2 linked regions of the Bythopirellula goksoeyrii genome follow. The protein of the gene in region 2 interacts with the protein of the main gene of each other region in a pairwise test. Links are inferred from orthologs where the notes say so. Each region holds a gene or a part of one and is shown on either strand. Other genes may lie near its edges.

The links.
Region 1: the proteins of ileS (region 2) and Pr1d_RS06870 interact in binary tests that used the Escherichia coli proteins (3 or more experiments, as listed by UniProt). The link is inferred for Bythopirellula goksoeyrii from one-to-one orthologs.

Annotation. Positions count from the first base shown.
Region 1 is NZ_CP042913.1:1,717,178-1,725,744, forward strand. The notes cover bases 2,825-5,710. They hold Pr1d_RS06870 (D-ribose ABC transporter substrate-binding protein), read left to right. Parts: upstream 2,825-3,681; coding sequence 3,682-4,740; downstream 4,741-5,710. Other genes in these bases: Pr1d_RS06865 (autotransporter-associated beta strand repeat-containing protein), read left to right, coding at 2,825-3,400; Pr1d_RS06875 (DUF2291 family protein), read left to right, coding at 4,740-5,438; Pr1d_RS06880 (sugar ABC transporter ATP-binding protein), read left to right, coding at 5,435-5,710. In the rest of the region: Pr1d_RS06860 (hypothetical protein), read left to right, coding at 1-270; more of Pr1d_RS06865, read left to right, coding at 473-2,824; more of Pr1d_RS06880, read left to right, coding at 5,711-6,988; Pr1d_RS06885 (ABC transporter permease), read left to right, coding at 6,981-7,964; Pr1d_RS06890 (DUF1559 family PulG-like putative transporter), read left to right, coding at 8,182-8,567. UniProt on the Escherichia coli protein: Part of the ABC transporter complex RbsABC involved in ribose import. Binds ribose. Also serves as the primary chemoreceptor for chemotaxis.
Region 2 is NZ_CP042913.1:3,093,898-3,103,646, reverse strand. What follows is about bases 3,585-7,652. They hold ileS (isoleucine--tRNA ligase), read right to left. Parts: upstream 7,343-7,652; coding sequence 3,785-7,342; downstream 3,585-3,784. Other genes in these bases: Pr1d_RS12315 (hypothetical protein), read right to left, coding at 7,456-7,652; purN (phosphoribosylglycinamide formyltransferase), read right to left, coding at 3,585-3,788. Also shown: Pr1d_RS12350 (YfgM family protein), read left to right, coding at 1-142; Pr1d_RS12345 (RluA family pseudouridine synthase), read left to right, coding at 139-1,215; large conductance mechanosensitive channel protein MscL, read left to right, coding at 1,292-1,708; Pr1d_RS12335 (PIG-L family deacetylase), read right to left, coding at 1,717-2,448; Pr1d_RS12330 (class II aldolase/adducin family protein), read right to left, coding at 2,435-3,139; more of purN, read right to left, coding at 3,147-3,584; more of Pr1d_RS12315, read right to left, coding at 7,653-7,728; Pr1d_RS12310 (metallophosphoesterase family protein), read left to right, coding at 8,010-9,302; Pr1d_RS12305 (AAA family ATPase), read left to right, coding at 9,360-9,749. UniProt on the Escherichia coli protein: Catalyzes the attachment of isoleucine to tRNA(Ile). As IleRS can inadvertently accommodate and process structurally similar amino acids such as valine, to avoid such errors it has two additional distinct tRNA(Ile)-dependent editing activities.

The sequences.
Region 1 (8,567 bases), 1.4 Mb from region 2 along the record:
ATTGCAGAGTATTCTGACGGAGGAGTGCTCAAGACCACGGGCAACTATCTCCCGACAGTGGTTGCCGGTGCAGTAGTCGTTCCAGAACCAGCGACCGCGATCCTCTTGGCGGTGTCGAGTTGCACGATACTGCTGCCTCGATCGAACGGAAGAATTCTCCCGCAAACTCACGTGCTTGAACCACAATTGGTCAAAGCACGAGTCCCAAATCGCAAGGCATCAGCATTGAGCCACCAGGGCCGAACCGGTTCATTGCTGAGCGCAGTCTAAACGCAATTCAAATCCTAATTCCTGCAAAAACGGGTTTAAAAGCTTTACAAAGTTTGACATCGTTTTCAGGCTCCCTAACAATGGAAGCACTCTTGTCATTTCCCTTTTTTGTGCTTTTTCGTAGCTGGAAACAATTTGTCACTAGTTAGAACTATCTCTAGTTCCGCCTTGCCCCTTTCATCTTAGTCTTGGAGAGAATCATATGCGTAGGATTCAGATTGGCACTCTATTCGGCAGTGTTTTAGTCTTTCTAGTTTTTAACAGTAGTGTTTTTGCGCAGAACGAAGCAAGCTTCACAGAATTTCAGTGGATTGGTGGTACCGGTTTGCAAACTTGGCAGAGCGGTGCCAACTGGGATTTGCCTGATTTTCCGAATGACACGGATCCTCTCGACATGGACTATCCCACAGCCGATCTCTCCGTAGGGTTGGGGGCCAATCTCAACGTCAGCATTGGTACTAGCGCCGTTACTGTTGCTGGACTAGCGATGGGAGGGACTTCGGGTGTGGTGACTAGCGAAATATCCAGCGGTGGACCTGCCGGCATTCTGCATTTCAAGAACTACTTCGAACCTGAAGGTCTATTAACCGAAAAGGATGCCGACTTTGACAACGATGGATTGGTGGCGGGTAGCGATTTCTTGATCTGGCAACGGAACTATCTCTTCCAAAACACGGGTCCGGACAACATTAATGATCAGGGGGATGCCAACGACGATGATTCCGTCAATGGTGTTGATCTTATGATCTGGCAAGAACAGTATGGTCTTGGCAATAGCTTTTTCACACAGGGTGATGCGTTTCTAAGGAGCGGAGGCGTAGCTGGCTCGGTGAATCGAATCACGGCTCCGATTCATCTTGAAGATGAGCCACTGGAAATCGATGCCATCAATCCCCTGGTGATTGATGTTGGCGCCAATATTACTAATAGTGCCCCAGATTTGACCAGCAGTTCCAGAATCAGCGTGCTTAGGGGCACAGTTACCATCAACAGTGAGATTGTCGTAACGGATGTTGATACCACGCCCATGAGTGGTGGGACCGATCTCACTCTAAGGGCTACCGCTAGCAGGGCTGATGGAAACGGCGCAACCTTGATCCTCAATGGCATCGTCCGAGACGCCAATCCGGCTCAAACTGGCAGCGTTACATTTGGCGGAGGAGATGGCCGGATAGAAATCTACGGTGACAATGACCTCGGAGGCACCGTTAGAACCGGTGGTGCCGAAATAGTCCTAGGTCACGATCACGCCTTGGGCGTGAGTTCTCTGGCCCCTTTCACTCCCGCTCATGTGCGTCCTGGAGGCACCTTCATCTCGGATAACGACAATCGCAACATTCCAAATAAGTTCACGCTGCAAAGTAACTTCAATTTTGCTGGCGACAAGACGCTTACTCTTTCTGGTGAAATAACACAAACTAACAACCGAGGTTTCAATAACAATATTGAAGCTCCCGGCGAGCTGATCCTAGATGGTCTGCTTAATATTTGGGAGGACGACGAAGCTCTACTTCGAGAGTTTGATTTCTTCGGAACTGGCACCACGCGGATTACTGGGCTTATCCGCGATGATTTCCTCTTTTCTGGTCAAGACCGGCGAATCAACCAGTCGGGGCCTGGCGTGTTGATCATTGACGTGGGCTTAGGTGACAATAACCATTCGGGGCCCACAACGATTTCTAGGGGTAATTTTCACTACGCAAATAACGATTCTCTGAATGTTGGAGGGGGATTGATAGTGTCTTCTGGCGGCGCGATAGGAGTCGACACGGGAGTTGCCACGAATTCGACATTCCTTCAAAAAATCGATCCGACAAGTACCGGTGGCTTGATGCTGGCTGCAAGCGATGCCTCTGCGAATCTGGATTTCACGAGCTTCCCTCTATCGAATGCTGGCAACATGACTGTGGCCGCCCCTGAGACTGGTCTCACCTATACAGGGATTATAACACCTGCGAACTCAACTTATGGACTCGGTGGTGGTTCTGGGACTTTGACTTTGCCAAACGCTCAACTATCAGGTGCGAATGCCCTGGAAGTGAGAAACGAAGGGACGGTCGAGCTTCTTGGAGATAACACCTATTCGGGTACGACTTCGATTGTTTTGAGATCTGGCAGTGGAGACCCGCCTACTCTTGTGGTCGACAAACTTACCAACGGAGGAGTAGCAAGTAGCATTGGCTCCTCATCATCCGATGCATCGAATCTGTACATTCAAGGAGCAACACTCAAGTATGTTGGAACGGGTGACTCTACCGATCGCCTATTTACTATCGGTACGAAGGGTTTGACCATTGATTCATCAGGAACTGGTGCCGTTGTATTTTCTAATACTGGTCTGCTAGGTCGCGACGATGCAGAGAGTAGGCTAGGCACACTTGATGATTTTAGCGGACGGCCAGATGAGATAGTCGAGATTGACGACACCAGTGACATCGTTGTTGGCATGGCAGTCAGCGATCCTGATGGTGGGGGTACTTTCACTCAAGCTCCTTGCGAACCGAGTGGTGCCAACTGCATCCCCGTGGATACGGTGGTTACGAGTGTCGGAACTCATTCCGTCGTAATCAACAACTCTTTTCCATTCATACTGAAAGAGAATACGACCATAGTTTTTGGAACCGTGGAAAGAACGTTGACACTGGCTGGTACAAATGCCAATGACAATACACTGGCATCCGTCATTAGTGATTCCGGTTTAGGTGGTGTTGTGAGCGTCGATAAGGTAGATGCCGGCAAGTGGATTCTCTCAGGTGCCAATACATATACTGGCAGCACGACAGTGACTGAGGGGATTTTGAGCATTACCAACGGCTACTTGGCTGATACTTCAACGGTCAATTTAAACAGCAGTGGTATGCTTGATCTCGATTTCACCGGTGCTGATGTGATCGACAGTCTCGTCCTGGATGGAGTTGCGCTATCCGATGGGATTTACGGAGCCACAGACGGTGGCATGGGCTACAATGTTTTGGCCGCTCTCTCTGGCAGTGGTTTTCTCAATGTCGGCAATGTTCCATTCCCACTTGTTGGTGCCTTAGCAGCGGTACCAGAGCCGAGTGCTCTGCTGCTGGTTTCGATTGCCTGCCTGGGATTGGCTGGAACGAGAAAACAAGTTCGTCGATCCTAGAATGTCTGCATATTCATGAGCGCAAAGCCCGGGTCTGGTGCGAATCAGTCCCGGGCAGATTTTGCGCTGTTCGACAAAGACTCCCCCTGCGGTGTCAAACCGAGGAGTATTGAGTACGGCATTATCCAAAGCTCAATCGCTTGTCCCAGCTTGCAGGATACTGACGGAATACTAGGATTAAGTGTCTTACCTCACATTCATGGCGGATTTCTAGTTTGCAATAGGAAGAGTATTCACTCAGTCCAACGCCAGCAGTTATAAACAACCAAAAGGGGTGATCCATGGCCTCCCGACATCGCTTTAATCTTAAGTCATCGTTCGCCACCCTCTTGGTTGTCGGCGTTCTGTTCGCCAGTGCTGCCGGTTGTTCTGGGGCTAAATCAGGAACTGACAGAATCCAAGAGGGGGAGTCTGCCAACACCGTGAGCGGTGGAGGTGAACTCGGAACTGACCAAAGTGATTCAATAGGTGGGAAACGAAAAATTGCCGTGGTGATCTCTACTTTGAACAACCCGTGGTTTGTCGTGCTCGGCGAAACGGCTCGCGATCGGGCAATCGAGCTCGGCTACGAAGTCACTTTATTTGACTCGCAAAACGACACCTCAAAAGAGGCTGCCCACTTCGACAATGTGATTGCTGCGGAGTACGGAGCAATCCTTTTCAACCCGACTGATGCGGACGGTTCTGTAGCGAATGTTAAACGTGCGAAGGATGCCGGTATCCCCGTGTTCTGCATTGACCGAGAAATAAATTCCACCGACGCCGCTACTGCACAGTTGTTGTCCGACAACTATTCTGGCTGCGTCGAGTTGGGAAAGTACTTTGTCGAACAAGTCGGAAAGGAAGGCAATTACGTTGAACTATTGGGGCTGGTCGGAGACAACAACACTTGGAATCGATCGAAAGGTTTTCACAGTGTGGTGGATCGGTACGAAGGACTGGAAATGGTCGCCCAGCAACCGGCCGACTTTGATCGGAACAAGGCATTGGAGGTGATGGAGTCCATGCTGCAGTCGCATGACGATATTTCGGCTGTCTTCTGTGGCAACGATGCCATGGCGATGGGGGCGTATCAGGCGTTGCTTGGAGCAGGGAAAAGCGATGAAATCAAGATATTTGGCTACGACGGGTCCACGGATGTTGTTCAATCCATCGCTGACGGGAAAATCACAGCGACTGTAATGCAGTATCCCAAACTGATGGCAATGAAGTCGGCGGAGTTCGCCCACGAATACCTGGCCAATGGAAAACGGGACTTTCCACAAAAGATTCCTGTTAATGTCGATCTTGTCAGCGCGCAGAATATCGATCAATTCACCGGCTTTGGAAAGAAAGATTGATGAAGCTGCTCAATCCTGCTCGGCTGGCAATTTGCACGTTGATAGTATGTGTGTTGCTCTATTTTTTTCCGCTGTTCAGAATTAGCAAGCTAGGGTCATCTCCCACCTCTGCTTTGGATTCGAAGGCACGATCAGTCCTCGATACAGCTAGTCCGAAAAAGTTGTCGTCGCCCGACGTCACTACCTATATTGAGAAACTGTGGACCGATCGACTTCCCGAGGCCGCCGGGAATGCAGCATCCGTTGACGAAGTGTTGGCTATGGCTGCGGCAGATCCTGCTCGCGCTCGACAAGAGTATGGTCGAGAAGTTGGATTGGGGGGGCCCACGTTCTTTTTTCTACGAGGCCGCGGTCGAATAGAGAGCGTCGATCAGGACGAATGCCTTGTGATTATCGAGGGCCAATCGCAGCCTATCGTGCTAGAAATCGGTATTCTTCTGGGCAATGCGGTTCGTGATGCAACCGGACTGGTCAATGTGGGCGAGTTTCCCAACTCGCAGGAATTCAACCGACTGTCGGCAGAGTTGAACGAGCGTTGTGAATCGCAAGTGATACGTCCCGTTCGCGACTTTCTGGTCGTGGGCACCCACGTAAAGTTTGTCGGGTGTGGTGAAGTCCGCAACAACAAGGATTTTGATCCACTCAAACTGATTCCTGTTCAATTGACGGTACTCAATCCAGCGGAGCAAATCGAATGAGCGCAGCTTCGCCGAGTGCGGTACCGGTGCTGTCGGGCCGTGGTATCGTCAAGAGGTACCCCGGTGTACTGGCATTGGACCATGTGGACTTTGAAATCCATGCCGAGGAAGTCCACGGACTAATTGGAGAGAATGGGGCTGGCAAAACGACGTTGATGCATATTCTCGCCGGTGCGCAACAACCCTCCGAAGGTAAGATTGAGTTGGATGGCCAGCCGGTGCGTTTCGCCAATGCTAGCGAAGCACTGCAGCAACGCATCTGCATCGTCTATCAAGAACTGAATCTGATCCCCCATCTGTCCGTCGCAGAGAACGTTTTTCTCGGGCGCGAGATACTCACAGCCACCGGACTGATCGATGCCAAATCACAATATCTGCGCTGCGAGAAACTGCTTGCGCCACTCGACCCATCCATCGACCCTCGTTCATCGGTAAACGCACTGCGAGTTGGCCAACAGCAGATCGTCGAGATCGCCAAGGCACTCAACTCCGAGGCTCGCGTTATTTTCATGGACGAACCGACTTCTGCGATTAGTGATTCTGAAGTTGAGGTGCTATTCAAACTGATCGACTCGCTACGGAAGGACGGAATCGCAATCGTCTATGTCTCGCACAAGCTCGACGAACTGCTGCGAATCACTGATCGGATCACAGTCCTGCGCGACGGCAAGTATGTCGACACTGTGACGACATGCGATGCACAGCAGGAAACGATTGTCCGGCTGATGGTAGGTCGTGATCTTAGCGAAATGTACACTCAGCACGCTGCGGAGAGTGGCGAGGAAGTCCTTAGGGTCGATTCCATCAGCCAACAGTCCGGCATTGGAGAACGCTTGCGGGTCGATGGTGTGTCTTTTTCTGTCGCCGCTGGTGAAGTGTTGGGGATTTTTGGCCTGATGGGGGCTGGACGTACGGAACTCTTGGAATCCATATACGGACTTCATCCGAACACAACGAGTGGAACAGTTTCCATTCATGGCCAACGCTGCGACCTCCGCTCACCAGCAGCCGCGATGCGACATGGCATCGGACTTGTGCCTGAGGATCGGAAAAGGCAAGGGTTAGTCTTGGGGATGAGTGTTGAGAACAACCTCAGCTTGTCGAATATCGGACTCATCGAATCGTATGCATTCCTTAATCAACGGCTAGAGCAACGGCTTGCCGAAAACTATGTCGAGCAACTGTCGATCAAAACGCCGTCGGTGCGTCAGAAGGTAAGTGTCTTGAGCGGCGGAAATCAGCAAAAAGTTGTGTTGGGCAGAGTACTCAGCATGGCTCCCCGTGTGCTGTTGCTCGACGAACCAACACGCGGAATCGATATCAACGCCAAGCGGGAAATCTACGCACTTGTCGATCAACTAAAACATCAAGGCTTGGCAATTGTTGTGGTGTCGTCAGAACTTCCCGAACTGTTGGGAATTTCGGATCGAATCATGGTAATGTGCGAAGGCCGCAAAACGGCCGAATTCCACCGAGAGCAGGCGACCGAAGAAGTTGTAATGCAGGCCGCAGTCCCCGGTTTTCAGATCGAGGCAGCTGCGCATGCATAAGTCGTCAATGGCCCTTGTGAAATTCGTTAGCCGATTTCAATCGCTGCTGGTGCTGATGCTGATGGTTATCGCCATCAGTTTGCTTTCAGATCGGTTCCTGACAGCCGCCAACGGGTGGAATATTATGCGGCAGATTTCGGTAAACGTCTGTCTGTCGATAGGTATGACGATGATCATCATCGCCGGTGGCATTGATTTGTCGGTGGGGTCGATACTCGCGCTGGCAGGAGCGGTCACCGCTGGACTGATCAAGTCTCCGATGCCGATTCCCTGGTTGGGGATTCAGTTGGATTTTACCCTGGCTGGTGCCCTACTCGCTGGGATAGCAGTTGGCATGCTGCTGGGGTGGTTCAACGGTCTGATGATCACACGGGTTCGCATACCGCCATTTGTTGCAACGCTCGGCATGCTCAGCATTGCCCGTGGTCTGACCATGTTATGGACAAAAGGCTTTCCAATCACCGGTCTGGGTTCCTCGTTCGCTATCATTGGCACAGCAAGTTTCTTGGGGGCGCCGGTTCCGGTTTGGATCTCGGGGTTGTTAGTGCTCCTGTTCATTATCGTAACCAACAAAACTCGCTTCGGTCGCTACATCTATGCGGTCGGAGGCAACGAGCAAGCTGCGCGTCTTTCAGGTCTAAACGTCGATCGAATCAAGTTGTGGGTCTACACGATTGCAGGTGGTTTGTCGGCAATAGCCGGTCTGATCGCGACCTCACGTCTTGATTCAGCCCAGCCCAATGCGGGAATTGGATACGAGTTGGATAGCATCGCAGCCGTGGTCATTGGTGGTACGTCTCTTTCCGGTGGACGAGGTTCTATCTGGGGAACTGTAATTGGTTGTCTGATTATTGGTGTCCTCAATAGCGGATTGGTGCTGTTGGATGTTTCCCCGTTTTGGCAACAGGTCGTCAAGGGAGTAGTCATTCTCGTGGCAGTTGCAATTGATCGACTGAGAAATCAAGAAGACGATTAGCAAGTATTTTTAATTGCTCAGCAAAGGGATAGTTGCAAGCGTAAACAGCAGGCAACTGCCGGCTCGTTGCAACGGAATGTCTTTGGAATGCAAATAATTCGACCAGCGCCCTAATCCCTCGTCTACTTGCTACTGGCAGATATCGTGATTTGCTATCATAGAAGCCTCGTTCGAGTCTTTTGCTTGTGCCTATTGCACCCTGAAAATCAGTCAGACCATGCCCAATTCAGGACATACGGTATCAAATAGAAAGCAGGGCTTTACATTGGTAGAGCTGCTTGTCGTGATTGCCATCATTGGAGTCTTGATTGCACTTCTGTTGCCTGCAATTCAAGCAGCCCGAGAGTCGGCCCGTATCACACAATGCAGGAACAATCTGCACCAAATCAGTGCAGCCATGCTTCACTATGAATCGACGCACCAATTTTTCCCGGCTGGTGGTTGGAGTTCCAAGTGGATCGGCGATCCAAACGTAGGTACCGGTCCCAGGCAGCCAGGGAGTTGGATCTATCAGTCGCTCCCTTTTTTGGAACAACAATCAATCGCCTCGCTTGGCTTAGGGATGGAGGGGGACGACCTGAAAGCAGCTCTCACCGAGGTTGG
Region 2 (9,749 bases):
GGCAGGTACCGGGAGTGATGAGGATCGCTACCAAGAAACAGACAGTGAGAATGACAATGAGACGGTCGGGGATGCTCCTGCAGAAGAACCATCGGATGCCGATAGCGAAGAGTCCGATGAAAAACCAGCGGACGGACAATGAGCCCCGCCGCTGAGTCTGCCGGGGACGATTACGATTCGAACCATGAATCAAACGTTCCCCCTTCAGAATTTGAAACCACTCAGTTTCATTTCGCCGTACCGGACGATACTGCCAATCAACGGCTTGATGTATTTCTAACTGGTCAACTCACCGGAGTGAGCCGGACTCGAGTTCGTCGTTCGATTGACACAGGAGGGGCTAAAATCGATGGAGTGGAGCAAAGAGCGGCCTATCGCCTAACAGCGGGCGAACAGATCGATTTCCTCCTTTCCCCACCTCCTGCCACGGGACCCGAGCCTGAACCGATTCCGCTGGACATCCTCTACGAGGACGAAGTACTCGCGGTGGTTAACAAACCGCCAAGAATGGTGGTCCATCCAGCCCGGGGGCATTGGTCGGGTACCCTAGCTAGTGCGTTGGTACATCACTTTGGCCAACTGAGCCAACAGGGAGGTGCAACACGCCCCGGAATCGTCCATCGCCTCGACCGCGATACAAGCGGAGTGATGATTGTCGCTAAAACTGACGATGTCCATCAAAATCTATCGGAGCAATTTCAGAACCGGACCGTAGAGAAAGAATATCTGGCCATCACCTCAGGCTGCCCCGATCGGGATCGAGATCTCATTGACCGAGCCGTCGCCGACCATCCTTCACAACGCGAGAAGATGGCACTGCTGCCCGACCACCCGACCAGTCGCACTGCGCAAACTTTTTACGAGGTCGAGGAGCGATTTCGCGGTTTTACTCTCATTCGGGCCTATCCGAAAACTGGTCGCACTCACCAAATTCGGTTGCATCTCAATTCAATTCGCTGTCCCGTACTGTGTGACAAGCTTTACGGCGGGCGGGCACGGCTAACTCTTGGAGAATTACGGAGTATCACTCGCTCCAAGGAGTTGAAACCTGATCAGGCTCCTGAAGAAGTCATTCTCAATCGTCAGGCCCTCCATGCCGAGGTACTCCGGATAGTACACCCCATCACCGGGGAACCAATGGAATTCCGCGCCGAGTTTCCTCCGGACCTCTCACGTGTCTTGCTGCTATTGCAGCAAACTAACTTGTCGCGATAGAACAGGCTATCACAAACACTACCGAACAATTCTCGGTAGGCCTCTTTTCGTTCCTCACCAAGCCGGAGAAAGTGTCATGGGATTAGTCAAGGAATTCAAAGAATTTGCCATGAAGGGCAATGTCGTCGACTTGGCAGTAGGCATTATCATTGGCGGGGCCTTTGGCAAGATTGTTAGCTCTTTGGTTGGTGATGTGATCATGCCTATGGTCAGTGCATTGACGGGGGGAACAAGTTTCACCGATAAATTCCTCTGGTTGGGCAAAGGGCCGAAGCCTGACACCTTAGCGGTAGCTAAGGAAATGGGGGGAGCCTATCTAGGTTGGGGATCCTTTCTACAAAACGTCCTAGATTTCGTAATCGTGGCAGCAGCTATCTTTGCCATGATCAAAGTGATGAACTCGCTGAAGAAAAAGGAAGAGGCCGCACCTTCAGTTACGCCAGAAGACGTTGTTCTCTTACGTGAGATTCGCGACTCTCTCGCAAAACGTTGAGCGTCCGTTCAATCAAAAAGCGTCTTCATCAAGTCGCGAGTTCCCAAGGTCCGAGGGCTCACCAGCAACTCACCTGCGAGGTAACCGGCCGCATGTCCCAATTGATTGGCAATTGCCTCGATGCGGGGGAAGATGTATTGCTTCTCCGGAGGAAATTGTGACTTGTAACACCGAACCGATGCGAGTTTCGCGGCGAGAGTGTCCCCGATATCGACAACTATTTGACCTTCTCCGGCAAGTGGGTTCGCCCGATGTGACTCGAGGGTGTAGTACAAATGAGAGGAGATCGTGTGCGGCGGGATATTGGTGAAATCGATGTCCCATTTGGTTAGCCTGGAGTAGAACACGGCCGCGTCGGTTATCTGCATCGCCTGCCAGTGATCGGGCGAAGCGAGCGGGGTCTTCTCTCCCAATCCCAACACCAGCTTGGGACGGTATTTGCGAAACTCGATAGCCAGTTTGACTCGCGCTTCATAGCTATCGAATAGCTTTCGATTCGGCAGATCCATTGTAACGCGATGTTGGACCCCCAAAGCCTCAGCGGCGGCCTGTGCTTCTGCGAGACGCTCCTCAGGGCCCGACGACGAGGGGGTAGGTTCACCATCGGTGAGATCGATGATCCCCACCTGGTAGCCCTGCCGTACGAGTTGGGCCACGGTGCCTCCACAGCCGATTTCTACATCGTCTGGGTGGGCGCCCACGGCGATTACGTCAAGTTGAGGGTATTCAGATTGAGTCATCAGTAATTTCGTCAGAGGCATAAGGTTTGGGAGGTGCCACGCCGCTCTGGACTCTCAGTTGAGAAAGTTCCGCCTGCTGGTCAGCCGTGAGGGACTGTGCGGGTCCCAACCTCTCAGCCAACAACACGATCCGGCAATAGGCATCCAGCACTTCCATCAGATTGTAGGCATCGATGAGGCTCCCGCCATAGGTGACCGCCCCATGGTTGGCCAACAGGCATACATTCGAGCGATGAACATAAGGCAACACCGTGCGGGCGAACGTGGCTGTCCCCGGCAGCTCATAGGGAGCGATAGGGACTTCGCCAAGGAAGAATTCTGCCTCGGCAAGTAACCCAAGCGGCACTCGTCGACCACAAACAGCGAAAGCTGTGGCGTGGGGCGGATGGCTGTGGACGACGCTCCTCACATCGGGTCGAGCCTTGAGGATCTCAAGATGCAAGAGGATCTCGCTAGAGCGGCGTTTCTGGCCCGCCAACTGCTCTCCATGGAGGTTCACCAAGCAAATGTCTGCTGGCTCCAGAAATCCCTTAGAATGCAACGTGGGAGTGCAAAGGACTTCGTTCTCGGTCAATCGAACTGTAATGTTGCCATCGATCCCCGCTACGAGTTGGCGTTGCCAGAGCCGTCGCCCAATGTCGCAAATCTGCTCCTTGATTTGTTCAGCGTCGAGTTGGTCGATTTCGGACATGCTCAACTCATTGCCGTTCACCGAAAGTCACGCGCCGACCTTCCAGTTGAATTCGTCCTGCTGCAAGCAGCTTAAGCACATGGGGATACGACTCCTTTTCTGCTTCAAACACTCGAGCGGCAAGAGAATCCGCAGTGTCGTCGTCGAACACCGGGACCGGTTGTTGCCAGATGATTGGTCCACGGTCGTATTCATTGTCGACGAAATGGACTGTGCAGCCAGTTACCTTTGCCCCGTAGTCTAACACCGCCTGATGGACATGATGACCATACATGCCATGCCCACAAAATGACGGGATTAGTGCTGGGTGGATATTCAACACGCGGCCAGCAAAATCGTCCGGCACGGGTGCAAGTTTTAAGAATCCGGCCATGGCGACGTAATCCACCTCGGCCTCACGGCAAGCGTCGAATATAGTGGATCCATATGCCTCATCTGTAGCGAACTGCTTTCGCTCAAAGACAGCCGATGGAATACCTGCAGCTTTAGCATGTTGCAGTCCCCCTGCCCTCTCGGTACTCGAAATCACAAGCCGCACGTCGATGGGTAGCGTTCCCTCGGCTGCCAAATCGAGCAAGTTCTTGAGAGTTCGGCCACCACCGGAAATCAGAACTGCGAGCTTGAGAGGTTTGCTAGTTTGCCGATTCACGATGACACTCGTAGGTAGAGTTCCACATCGGCATCGCCAATCTTAGTTGCTATGGGTTCTACATCTTCCAATGGTTCAAAGACAATGCGAACTGAAAGTGTTTCTTGTCTGATACGGTCAAGAAATGTTTCAATGGCTGACTGAAGATCTGCGGAATCTGTTACTATTCCAATTTCAATTCTATCCGTAAACTCACAACCTATTTCTTTTCTTCGATCTTGCACAAGGCGAATGAAATCTTTGATCCAGCCTTCTGCCAAGAGTTCCGGAGTGACTTCGGTGGCCAGCACTACGACCACTCCCTTGTCGTTTGCCGAGGTCCAGCCCGGTTTGGCCTGAATACGAAACTCGACTTCCTCTGCCGTCAGCGCGATTGGTTGGCCATTGATCTCGATATTGATCTGCCCATTGTCTTGGATGTTGGCCAACAGCTCGCTGCCGCTCTGCTTGGCGAGAACTCCCTTAACTTTCGGCATCAATTTGCCGAGCTTCGGGCCCAAGAGCTTGAAGTTTGGCACGACTTCGTGATCGACGTATTTCTCGGGTTCATCGCTGAATTCAACAGCTTTCACGTTGAGTTCCTCGGCGATCACCCCCGCGTGATCCTCGAGCCATGCTTGGTGAGAGGTATCCGCCAAGATAACTTCCACCTTAGAAAGCGGCTGACGGACCTTGAGCTCTGCCGCGCTGCGGGCCTGTCGACCCAGCGATGAAATCAGGCGAACCAAGTCCATCTGTTCGGAGAGCGACTGGTCAACTGCTGAGGCATCTCCAACGGGGAAGTCACACAAATGCACACTTTCGACGACTGATTGATCTTCCAGTGCCTCTTTGAATGGAAACACAGCAAGGTCCTGCCACAATCGCTCGGCCAAAAATGGCACGAACGGTGCAGTTAACTTTGTTGTCGTAAGCAAACATTCATAAAGAGTCCAATAGGCGTCGAGTTTGTCAGTCGACCGCTTTTCTTTCGCCCAGAAACGATCACGACTCCGCCGGACATACCAGTTGGACAAACCATCGATAAAAGATGTGATCGCCTGACAGGCTCCGAAATTATCAAAAGCGTCCATTCGCTCGACCACGATGGCGCAGGCCGCGTTGAGTTCACTGAGAATCCAACGATCGAGTTCGCTCCGCTCTGCAATCGGTCGATAGGATTCGGCGTTGGAAAGAGTTTCCGCGTCCAGTTGAACTGGTCGCTCCGGTGACCATGTAGCGGCTGATTCACCTAACTCTTTTGCCGGATCAAACTCGTCGATATTTCCGTAGATCGTGAAAAAGCTATATACGTTCCACAGCCTCAGCAGAAACTCGGGGATGCTGTCCTTGATCGAATCTTCGCTGTAGCGAATCGAGGTCCATGGTGGCTGATTGGCAAACAAGTACCACCGGAGGGCATCGGCACCATACTTGTCGAAGATTTCATTCGGCTCGCGGTAGTTCCGCTTGCTCTTGGACATTTTCTGGCCGTCTTCGCCGAGCATGAGGCCAAGGACGATGCAGTTTTTGAAGGGATGGGGATACGGGGGACTGGGCACTGGGGACTGGGGAGAATCGACAGACTCACCCTTACCAAACATTAACGTCGAAATCGCTAGCTGGCTGTAGAACCAGCCGCGGGTTTGGTCGAGGGCTTCGCTGATGAAATCGGCGGGGAATTGAGATTCAAATTGTTCTTTTGCGGGGCCTGAATCCTGGCCCCGATATCCCCACTGGGCGAACGGCATCGCGCCGCTATCGTACCAGCAGTCGATCACCTCGGTGACCCGCCGCATGCGAGCACCTTTAGCAAAGGGAGATTCATAGATCACTGCATCGATGTAGGGCTTGTGAATCCGTAGATCATCAGGAAGATCGGGATTCTTTTGTTTCGCTTCTTCCCATACCTCGAACCCAGTCGCTTGCGGCTTGGCCAGCAACTCTTCATAGCTCTCCACCGCCTCCATCTTTCCTGTCTCGTCACAAACCCAGATCGGCAGCGGAGTTCCCCAATACCGTTCGCGGCTCAAGGCCCAATCGACGTTCGATTCGAGAAACTTCCCAAATCGACCCTCTTTGATGTGTTCGGGGAGCCAATTGATCTTCGCATTATTGGCGAGCATCTGGTCCTTGTATTCGGTCGTACGAACGAACCAACTCTCACGGGGATACTGAATAAGCGGATCTTCCTCGGCCCGCCAACAAAAGGGGTAATCGTGGAGATATTGTTCTTGGTGGAAGAGCAAACCACGTGTCTTGAGATAGCGGATGATGTCCTTGTCGCAATCTTTGACCCAGCGATTTCGCACGATCTCAGGCGCGTCTTCCAAAAACTTGCCATCGGCTCCGACACAGTTTATGAGTTGTGGCCTACTACCTGGATGAAATCGCTCTCTCTCGTTCAAAAGCACATCATAATCTACTTCACCAAATGCTGGAGCTTGATGAACGATGCCTGTTCCACTGTCCGTAGTGACAAAATCTGCCCCAACTACTCGCCAACTAGTGTGTTCGATGTTCTCACCCTTTAAATTCGGGTGGACCAAGCGACCTTGGTAATAGCCAAATCTTTGATCTCTATCTCCATGTAAAGTCTTTACGCCAACCCATTTCTTTTCATAAAAGCAATCAAATGGCGGCTTATACCTTCGACCAATCAGGTCTTTTCCTGGGAACACATTGTCGCCAACAAACACGGGCCCCTGCCCTTTTTCAACTGGTCCCGATTTTTTCTGCTTTAAGTTGTACTTGTCGATGACTGTAGCGACACAATCGAGAGCAACTATTAGTTTTCGTTCGACATCTGAATCAGGATCTTCTATTTCGGTGTATTCGATGTCAGGATGCACCGCTGTAAATTGATTACTTGGCAACGTCCAGGGGGTGGTGGTCCACACCAACAGCGAAGTATCCGTTTCTTTGCCGTCATCATCCAACAGCGGAAACTTCACATAAACACTCGGATCCGCCACCTCCCGGTACCCCTGTCCCACTTCCCCCGCCGAGAGCGCCGTGCCACCCTGTGCCCACCACCAGACTATTTTGTGCCCGCGATAAAGTAGTCCACGATCAAAAAGCGTCTTGAGGCTCCACCAGACGCTTTCGACGTAGCTCTGGTGATAGGTGACATACGCCTCATCAAGATCGACCCAGAAGCCGAGCCGCTCGGTCAGACGACGCCACTCTTGCATGTAGCGCCAGACACTTTGCTGACATTTCTGGATAAAGGGTTCGATGCCAAAGGCCTCGATCTCTTCTTTGGAGTGGATACCCATCTCCTTGCAGACTTCCACTTCGACCGGCAAGCCATGCGTGTCCCAACCCGCCTTGCGGTCGCAGCGATAGCCACGCATCGTCTTGTAGCGGGGAAACAGATCCTTGATGGCCCGAGTCAAGCAATGCCCGGGGTGCGGCATGCCGTTGGCTGTGGGCGGGCCTTCATAGAATACAAATGGTGGCGCACCCTCGCGGGCAGCGAGCGACTTGTGGTAGATGTCGTTCTCGCGCCAGAATTCTCCAACAGCCAACTCGCGAGCGGGAAAACTTTCATTCTTATCGATTGTGGGAAACATGGAACCCGATTGTCGTTCGTCAAGAGGCAAATGTATTCACAGCAAGAACCAAATGACCAATGACCAATCAATACGCTGGTCATTGGTCATTGAGAATTGGTCATTCACTTGTTTCAGTCATCATCGAAATCGGGGTCATCATTGAACGGAGCATCGCCGTCGTCATCGTCACTATCATCTTGACCAAAAGTATCTGGGAACTCGTTGTCCTCGGTCAGATCGTCTTCCCAGTCCTCTTCAAAGTCGTCATCAAAGTCATCGTCGAAATCGTCGTCGTCGAAATCGTCGAAAGGATCATCCATCTCTGCTAGGATATCCGTCGTCCTTCCTGCCAATTCCCATGATTCTTCGAAAATGGGCTCCGCCTGCTCGGGCAAAGCTAGCACTCCGCACTCCATCCGCTCACCTATCTCTAGAAATAAGTATCAAACTAGTTACAACCCAACGTAGGATGTACTCAGACAACATACCAATTGCTGGGCAGAATTCGACCTAAAACGTTTACTGCCAAGCAATTATTGTAGGCGCGGATTCTGACTCAAGACAGCAGGTCTTGTCAAGTTCGCACCATGAGGTGGAAATTCTCCACTTCCCTCGGCCTCTTCCAAGCTGAAGTTGGAGAAAAACGAGGTTCGGAGTAAACTCGGCGTCTGAAACCATGAAATCCATGACAACACAGCCTGCCGTAGGCGTTGTCTGCAAGTCGGTCGGCAAGGAGGCTCCGATGTCGTTTCCCCCGCTACGCTTCGTTCACGCCAGTGATTTTCACTTGGAACGCCCCTTGGGAGGGGTCGCAGAAGTTCCGCCAGACAAACGAGAATTATTCCTCGAAGCCCCGTTTTTGGCCGCCAGCCAGGTTTTTGAGACCGTTCTCGCCGAAGGGGCCGATGCCCTGCTGCTTTCCGGTGATTTGCTCGATCCCGAGTTGGCCGGTCCCCGGGCGGTGGTTTTCCTCCGAGATCATTTCCAGCGTCTTGCAGATCATAACATCCCCGTCTACTGGGCTTGTGGAGAAGTAGATGCCGGGGATACCTGGCCAGCCTCTGCAACGCTCCCCGAGAATGTCCATATTTTCCCCGTTGGCCACGTGGCTGATTTCGAACTACTTCGAGATGGTAAGCCAGTGGCGCGAATCCAGGGCATTAGCCGTACCCAAGGGGTCACTCCCGACGACAGCGGGTTCTTCTGCGATGCGACAGGGCTATTTACCGTCGGGGTCGCTCATGGGACCGCTGCCTCCCCCGGAACCGAGGGAGACCGAGTCGACTACATGGCCCTGGGTGGCCAGCATCATCGGCAAACGGTGGATCAATCTCCCGGAATCGCTCATTACTGCGGTTCGCCCCAAGGCCGCGATCCCAGTGAACCGGGGCCGCATGGTTGCACTCTCGTCTTGGTGGATGACGCGGGACATATAAAAACGAATTTTGTCGCCACGGATGCGATCCGCTGGATTACTGAAGTCGTGGATATTACGGCCGGTACCGACGAAGATGCTCTCATGTCGCAAATTGAGGATCGAATTGGCAAGCTGAAAACCAAGCACCATGGCAGCGAATTGCTCATTACTTGGCAGATTACTGGATGCGGCAGCGTCGTCAATCACATTCATGCGGGCGGCATAAGCGACAAAATGGTCGAAGTGCTGCGAAACCGCTATGCTGCCCATTCGCCGGGAATTTGGACCGTGGGCATCGAATGTAACGCCCCATTGGACGTACCTCAGGAATGGGTCGATGAAGAAACGATTATGGGGGATTTGCTGCGAGATTTTCGCAAGCTGGAAGAGGATCCTGACATATCACTTGATCTGGATGAATTCCTCCCAGCGGAATACCGCGAAGCCTCGTTGGCCGAAATAGCCAAAGTCGAACCCGAAGATCGCGCTGAACTACTCTGGGCAGCCTCCAAGCTGGGCGTCGATCTCATGGATGGCGAAGAGATACTAATCGGCGCATAACCGCGACTCTGCGAGTCGCAGGGAATCGAACTCACATAAAGAATTGAGCTAAGTAACATGAGAATCACGGAAGTTCACATCGATGGTTTCGGCGTGTGGCACGATCTCCAACTTGGCGGGATCTCTCCAAGCTTGACAGCCTTTTACGGTGCTAACGAAGCCGGCAAGACCACGCTGATGCAGTTTTTGCGCTCGGTGTTGTATGGAGTCTCCGCGACTCGGCGGAGTCGCTACCTCCCGCCGGTCAACGGAGGTCGACCTGGCGGCACTCTGCAACTCTCCGACAACCAGCAGGCTCTGACCGTCGCTCGTTATGCGGACCGAGACGTTGATGACCTGGGCCTTGTGACCATTATCGACGAGGAAGGCCACTCCACGGGAGATCGTCTGTTGCGCGATGCACTCGCGGGCATCGACGAAGTCACCTACGAAAACATCTTCGCATTG